3 regions of the Microtetraspora glauca genome follow, and region 3 is predicted to be linked to each of the others. Evidence: riboswitches for the same ligand, from Rfam matches in the RefSeq annotation. Region 3 holds a riboswitch; each other region holds the start of a gene.
The links. A riboswitch is a leader RNA that binds a small molecule or an ion and turns the genes downstream of it on or off. The one in region 3 is predicted to bind cobalamin.
Positions count from the first base shown of each region.

Region 1: another riboswitch for cobalamin. It lies ahead of AB0I59_RS39030 (energy-coupling factor ABC transporter permease); the one in region 3 lies ahead of AB0I59_RS06285 (ABC transporter substrate-binding protein).
Region 2: another riboswitch for cobalamin. It lies ahead of cobN (cobaltochelatase subunit CobN); the one in region 3 lies ahead of AB0I59_RS06285 (ABC transporter substrate-binding protein).

Region 1 covers NZ_JBFALK010000033.1:8,183-10,441, forward strand. The annotation lists gene AB0I59_RS39025 (energy-coupling factor ABC transporter substrate-binding protein) at 1-280, opposite strand, end outside; gene AB0I59_RS39030 (energy-coupling factor ABC transporter permease) at 277-978, opposite strand; cobalamin riboswitch at 987-1,204, opposite strand; gene AB0I59_RS39035 (putative cobaltochelatase) at 1,804-2,259, shown strand, end outside.
Region 2 covers NZ_JBFALK010000033.1:18,597-20,855, reverse strand. The annotation lists gene AB0I59_RS39070 (ferredoxin-like domain-containing protein) at 1-676, opposite strand, end outside; cobalamin riboswitch at 696-897, shown strand; gene cobN (cobaltochelatase subunit CobN) at 930-2,259, shown strand, end outside.
Region 3 covers NZ_JBFALK010000003.1:13,681-15,939, reverse strand. The annotation lists gene AB0I59_RS06290 (FecCD family ABC transporter permease) at 1-235, opposite strand, end outside; gene AB0I59_RS06285 (ABC transporter substrate-binding protein) at 232-1,449, opposite strand; cobalamin riboswitch at 1,679-1,869, opposite strand; gene AB0I59_RS06280 (low temperature requirement protein A) at 2,194-2,259, shown strand, end outside.

The sequences.
Region 1 (2,259 bases), on a different contig from region 3:
GGGTACGCGCGACGCCGAAGTAGTAACCGAGGAAACCGGCGCCGATCGCCGCCTGCAACGCGAACAGCGCGGACTCGATCTCCCCCGACGGAGGCTCGTACAGCGAGGAGAACCACGGCTCGTAGTCCGGCGCGAGCTCGGTGATCGCCGTCTCCGCCTGCGTGTCCGCGCCGGTGAACGGCTCCTCCTTCCCCTCACCCGATCCGATCGCCAGCGGCAGTACGGCGAGCGCGGCGACGGCGGCCAGTAGGAGCAGGTTGATGAGGACGTTGCGCTTCACGACGCCACCTGGCCTTCCTTCAGGACGCGGAGCCGGATCAGCTCGGCCGCGCTGGTGGAGCGGAGCAGGCGCACGACGAGCACGGTGAGCAGCCCCTCGCTGACGGCGAGCGGGATCTGGGTCACCGCGAAGATCGCGCCGAACTTGGTCAGAGCGCCGGTGAAGCCGCCGGCCGGGTCCGGGAAGGCGAGCGCCAGCTGGGCCGACGTCACGCAGTACGTCACCAGGTCGGCGACGAAGGCCCCGGCGAAGACCGCGCCGAGCAGCCCTCCGCCCAGGCGCCGGACCAGCGTGTACGCGCCGTAACCGGCCCACGGTCCGACGATCGCCATGGAGAACGCGTTGGCCCCGAGCGTGGTGATCCCGCCGTGGGCCAGCAGCAACGCCTGGAACAGCAGGGTGATCGTGCCCAGCACGGTCATCACCGGCGGCCGGAACAGGATGGCCCCCAGGCCGGTGCCCGTGGGGTGCGAGCAACTGCCGGTGACCGAGGGGATCTTCAGCGCGGACAGGACGAAGCAGAAGGCGCCCGACGCCCCCAAGAGCAGCTTCGCCTCGGGGTTCTCCTTGATCTGACGATTGAGGCGAACGACACCGTGGACGACGAAGGGAGCGGCGGCGACCGTCCAGGCCGCCGCGTGCAAGGGAGGGAGGAATCCCTCGGCGATGTGCATGGTGAAACCCGACCTTTCCAGCACCTCGTGGATGGTGTTTCCGTGCCTTGGCCGGTCTCCTGGCTGACGGGTTGGCACATCTCGCTCGCCTTCCCAGGCGGCTGGCGCCCAGTGGCTTCCGCGTACGCGGATGAGTGAGACGATTCCCGATCACAGTGGCGAGGGCCGCGCCGGACTTGCGTCCCGACTGGGGCGCGCACCGGACTTCCCGTTTGCCGAGGCGGACTCAGCGTAAGCCTGATCTCCATTTAGCGACAAGGCGGGGTATCTGCCTATAACTCGCAGGTACGGGCCGACCGGTGGGAGCGGCCCCTACGAGCCGGTGTGCTCGGTCAGGGGAGCGTCACGGGTGCTGGAAGCCCTTGCCGGTCCGGTCGAGGCCGCTCGCCACCCGGTCACCGCGAAGTTGACGATCGCGAGCCCCGCGGGATACGTTCCCGAGGATTCGCGGTGGTCCGAGGGAAGTCCGGTGAGATGCCGGTGCGGTCGCGCCACTGTATCCGGAACGCGAGTTCCGGGAGCCAGGTCACTTGGCCGCCGCGTCCTCATCTGGCGGGACGCGTCATCCCAAGGAGGCATCGATGAGCGAGCCGACGACCTCGCATCCCCGTCCCTTCTCCGTCCGGGGACGACGGCTCGCGACGGTCTCCCCACCCGCCGTCCCCCGTCGCCGGCCCGTGTCCTGACCCCCGTCACAGGCTGCGCGCGTCCGGTGGATGCCTGGTGGTGCCCCCGCCTCCGTGTCAAGCACTCCGGCCGTACGTCCACAAATCCCCGAGTCCGCCGCGCTCTCCTGCCGCACTTCCACCCGCCCGCCTCCGCGCGCGAGGACAGGACCATCCAGAAGGGATCTTTGTGATCACCGCCTATCCGTTCAGCGCCGTCGTGGGGCTCGACGATCTCAAGCTGGCCTTGATCCTCAACGCGGTCTCTCCTCGGGTGGGCGGCGTACTGGTGCGTGGAGAGAAGGGAACGGCCAAGTCCACCATCGTCCGCGCGCTGGCCGCGCAGCTGCCGCCTGTCGAGGTAGTCGCCGGATGTCGGTTCGCCTGTGACCCCTCCGCTCCCGACCCGTCCTGCCCCGACGGGCCGCATGGTGTCGACGAGGGGTGGCGGGCACGACCGGCCGCGCTGGTGGAACTGCCCGTCGGCGCCTCGGAGGACCGGCTGGTGGGCGCGCTCGACATCGAACGGGCGCTCACCGAAGGGGTCAAGGCGTTCGAACCCGGTCTTCTCGCCGCCGCTCACCGGGGCGTTCTCTACGTCGACGAGGTCAACCTGCTGCACGACCACCTCGTGGACCTG
Region 2 (2,259 bases), on a different contig from region 3:
GACCGTCGGCGATCTCGGCGAGCCGCCACGCGCCCGACCCCTGTTCCGCGCGTTCGGCCAGGAACGCCTCCGCGACGGCGAGCAGGCCCGCGACCGCGGAACCGGCGGGCACGCGCAACCCGCGGTCGGCACCGGCGAGCAGCAACGCCACGTCCGGCACGTCCGGCAGCAGCGTGACGTCGGCGCCGAGGACCGGCATGTCGCCGGACCCGTCGTCGAGGGCGAACAGGAACCGTCCGGGCAGGTCGGCGAGCATGGGCCGGGCGCACAGCTCGCGGTCCAGCTCGGCCACCAGAGGGCGCACGTCGAGCCTGCTCTCCGGTCCGCGACCGGCCAGGGGCGAGGCCACGATGTTGCGCACCCGCTCGTGCGTGGCCGAGGGCAGCAGGCCGGCCGCGGCCATCCGCGCGGCGAAGTCCGGCGCCCCGGAAGGCCCCTGGTCCCCGGCCCGGACTTCCCGGAGGCCGCGCACCTGGAGGTTGGCCCGGGAGGTCAGCTCGATCACGCCGGACCCGAGCTCGCGGGCGGCGGCGGCGACCACGCGGAGCTGGTGCGCCGTGACCGCGCCGCCGGGGATGCGGATCCGTGCCAGGCCGCCGTCGGCGGCGGCGTGCACCTGAAGGGCTCCGGGGCACGCGTCGGACCGCGACCGTCCGGAAAGGTCACCGATGAACACGCTGAGGATGGTAACGCCCCGTTTCCCAGCGGATGTCGGCCTGGCATAGTGTGATCCCAGGCGACGGCACAGGGAGGAAGCCGGTGTGAAACCGGCGCGGTCCCGCCACTGTAACCGGGGAGCGACCCCCACCGAAGGCCACTGTCCGGCGACGGACGGGAAGGCCGGGGTGAGCATCGATCCGGGAGCCAGGAGACTCCTGCCGTCGTGACGACCACGACCCGGGGCGAGGACCCCGAGGGAGGACTTTCTCGTGCGCTCTGTGCCGTCTCCTGGCATCCTCCTGCTGTCGACCTCCGACACCGACCTGCTCAGTGCCCGGGAGAGCGGGGCGGGCTACCGGCTGGGCAACCCGGCCAGGCTCACGGTCCCGGACCTGCCCGCCCTGGTGGAGGGCGCCGACCTCGTCCTCGTACGGCTCCTCGGCGGGCGCCGGGCCTGGGAGGACGGGCTGGACGCGCTGCTCGCCGGCCCCCGGCCGGTCGTGGTGCTCGGCGGCGAGCAGGCGCCCGACGCCGAGCTGATGGAGCTGTCCACGGTGCCGGGCGGGGTGTGCGCCGAGGCGCACGCGTACCTCGCGCACGGCGGCCCGGCGAACCTGGCCCAGCTGCACGCCTTCCTCTCCGACACGGTGCTGCTCACCGGGAACGGCTTCGCTCCGCCCGAGCCGCTGCCCACGTGGGGACCCCTGGAGCGTGTCGCCCGGCGCGCGGACGGACCGGTCATCGGCGTGCTCTACTACCGCGCCCACCATGTCGCCGGGAACACCGCGTTCGTCGAGACGCTGTGCCGGGCCGTCGAGGACGCGGGCGGGCAGGCGGTGCCCGTCTACTGCGGTTCGCTGCGCACCGCCGAGCCCGAGCTGCTGGCCACCCTGCGGCGCGTGGACGCCCTGGTCGTCACCGTGCTCGCGGCGGGCGGCACCCGTCCGGCGACCGCGTCGGCCGGAGGCGACGACGCGGCGTGGGACGTCGGCGCGCTCGCGGAGCTCGACGTGCCGATCCTGCAGGGCCTGTGCCTGACCACGGGACGTGACGCGTGGCGCGAGGACGACGACGGCCTGTCCCCGCTCGACGCCGCGTCCCAGGTGGCGATCCCGGAGTTCGACGGGCGGATCATCACCGTGCCGTTCTCGTTCAAGGAGGTCGACGGCGACGGCCTGACCGTCTACGCGGCCGATCCCGAGCGTGCGGCGCGGGTCGCCGGCATCGCGGTACGGCACGGCCTGCTGCGGCACGTCCCGGCGCCGGAGCGTCGGATCGCGGTGATGCTGTCCGCCTATCCGACGAAGCACTCGCGGATCGGCAACGCGGTCGGCCTCGACACCCCCGCCAGCGTGGTCCGGCTGCTCGCGGCCATGAAGGAGACGGGCTACGACCTCGGAGCGGGCTTCCCCGGTGTGGCGGAGCAGGACGGCGACGCGCTGATCCACGCGCTCATCGCGGCGGGCGGTCAGGACCAGGACTGGCTCACCGAGGAGCAGCTGGCGGCCAACCCGGTGCGGATCCCGGCCGCGCGGTACCGCGCCTGGTTCGAGACACTGCCCGCGGACCTGCGCGCGGACGTCGAGGGCCACTGGGGGC
Region 3 (2,259 bases):
CCAGGGCCGCGGTCATCGCGCGCGGAAGCCGCACCGTCCAGATGATCTCGCGGACGGCGGGGTCGGCGGTGCCGTCGCGCAGCAGCGCGGGCAGCGCCCGGGACAGGGGGATCGCGGTGGAACCGAGCGTGACGGCCAGCGCGAACGTGACCGGCACCGCGATCACCATGATCGAGAGGACCACCGTCCGGCGGCGAGCCGCCGCCGGGACGGTCGTCAGTGCCGCTGCGGTCACTTGGTCATCTTCTGGTAGAAGGTGAACGCGTGGCCGGGCGCGAGGTCGGGATGCAGGATGGCCACCAGATCGCCCAGGACCAGGTCGGGACGGGCGACGCCGCGCTCCCAGTAGTCGTTGCCGCCGCCCGGGCCCATGGTCTTGTTGGCCGACCACACCTCACCGGTCCCGTACGCGGAGAACGTGGCGTAGCGGGCGTCGGACTTCTTCACATCGCCGAGGGTCTTCCACTCGTTGACGATGGCGAGCCACACCTTGGCGTCCTTGGCCTTGGCCAGCACCGCCTCCAGGTCGAGTGTGGTGCCGCCCGAGCCGGAGGTGTCCGCCCACGGGTAGGTCCCGCCCGCGTCCTTGATCAGTCCGGCGACGTAGCTGCCGCCGTTGGGCATCGACCACTGGCCCTGGTACATCTGGCCGGGCAGCACGGCGACCGGGGTGGCCGCCTTCGCCTTGGCGGTGAGCGACGTGTAGTCGGACTCGATCTTGCCGAACACCTCGTTCGCCGTGGACTCGGTGCCGGTGAGCGCGGCCATCAGCCTGATCCACTCGGCCCGGCCGAGGGCGGTGGACTCCAGCCACTCGGCGTTGGCTACCACTTTGATCCCGGCCTGGCGCAGCGGACCGTACGCCTTGTCCTCGGTGCCCTGCGTCATGAGCACGTCGGGCCTCGCGCCGATGACCTTCTCGGTGTCGATCTCCTGTCCGGAGGCGTACTCGGTGACCGCGCCGGACTTCACCCGCTCCAGCACCTCGGGGGAGGTGATGTATCCGGCGGAGGCCACGGCCTTGAGCCGGTCCAGCACGCCCAGTTCGGTGATGAACGGCAGGTGCGTGGTGGAGGCGGAGTACAGCGACTCGATGGGCGTCTCGACGGTGACCGCGCCGGCGAGGCCGCCGGTCAGCTCGGGGGCGGGCGTGCCGCAGCGCACCAGCACGTACGTCTCCGGCTTGGCGCCGGGTGCGGGCTCCTTGACCGTGACGACCTGGTAGTTCTTGGCGTACGTGAGGGTGAAGTTGGTGGCGTGCGTCAGGGTCTGCTTGACCGGGAAGTAGTCCGCGTTCGCGTCGTAGGAGGTGACGCAGCGACCCTCAGCCGCCGAGGCGGCCGTCGCGGGGGACGCGGACGGTTCGGTTCCGCCGCAGGCGGTGGCGGTGAGCAGGATCGCGGGCAGGACGGCGAGCAGCGCGCTGTGGATCGGGCGGGGGATACCCATCGATGGTCTCCTGGGAACGGGCCGCGACCGCCATTCCTCGATAGCGCGACGCGGCGGGCGAGGAGCCGGATCACCAGGAGAGTCCCGCCACGGCGGCCGGTTCCGCGACCGTCAGCCATGAAGCAGCCGACTGGAAAGCCGGTAACCGTACCGCGGGCAGGGAGAAGGACCTTACGCCGGTTACACGGCATGGCGGCCACCGTCCTCTCTTGGGGAGATCCGCCCCAATTTCTGTGAGGAGGCGACCGCGTGAGTCTCCTGGCTCTCGGGTCGAAGCTCGCCCCGGCCTTCCCACCCGCGTAAGGGCAGTGGCGTCGTCGGGGTTCGCTCGCCGATCACAGTGGCGGGACCGCGCCGGATTCACACCGGCTTCCTCGTTCCGCCGTCGCCTTCGCGACCATGGTCGCATACGACGCATAGCTCACCAAGGACCGGGTTCGTGCGGATGGTTCCGGCTACCGCGCCTGGCTGGTCGCGCCACCGCCGACGACCTCGCCGACAACCGGGCATCTCCCAGGTGGGAGCCGAGTCGTACCGGGAAGAGGGGCTCGACCTGATCGCGGAGCTCGGCCTGCGTGCCGTGGCGATCCCGCACACGACAACGCTGCAGGCCGGACAGCCTTGTGGTCTTTGACAGCGCGACGACAAGCCATATGCTGCGACCTCGGCGCCGCGTTGTCACAGATCGGAACGCCGCACTGTCTTTCAGACGACCGGACGTCGCGGAGCGACAGGAGCGAGATCTTGCCACCAGCCGGCACCACCATCCGGATCCGGGTCCGGATGAGCGCGCGCGCCATCGATGAGCCG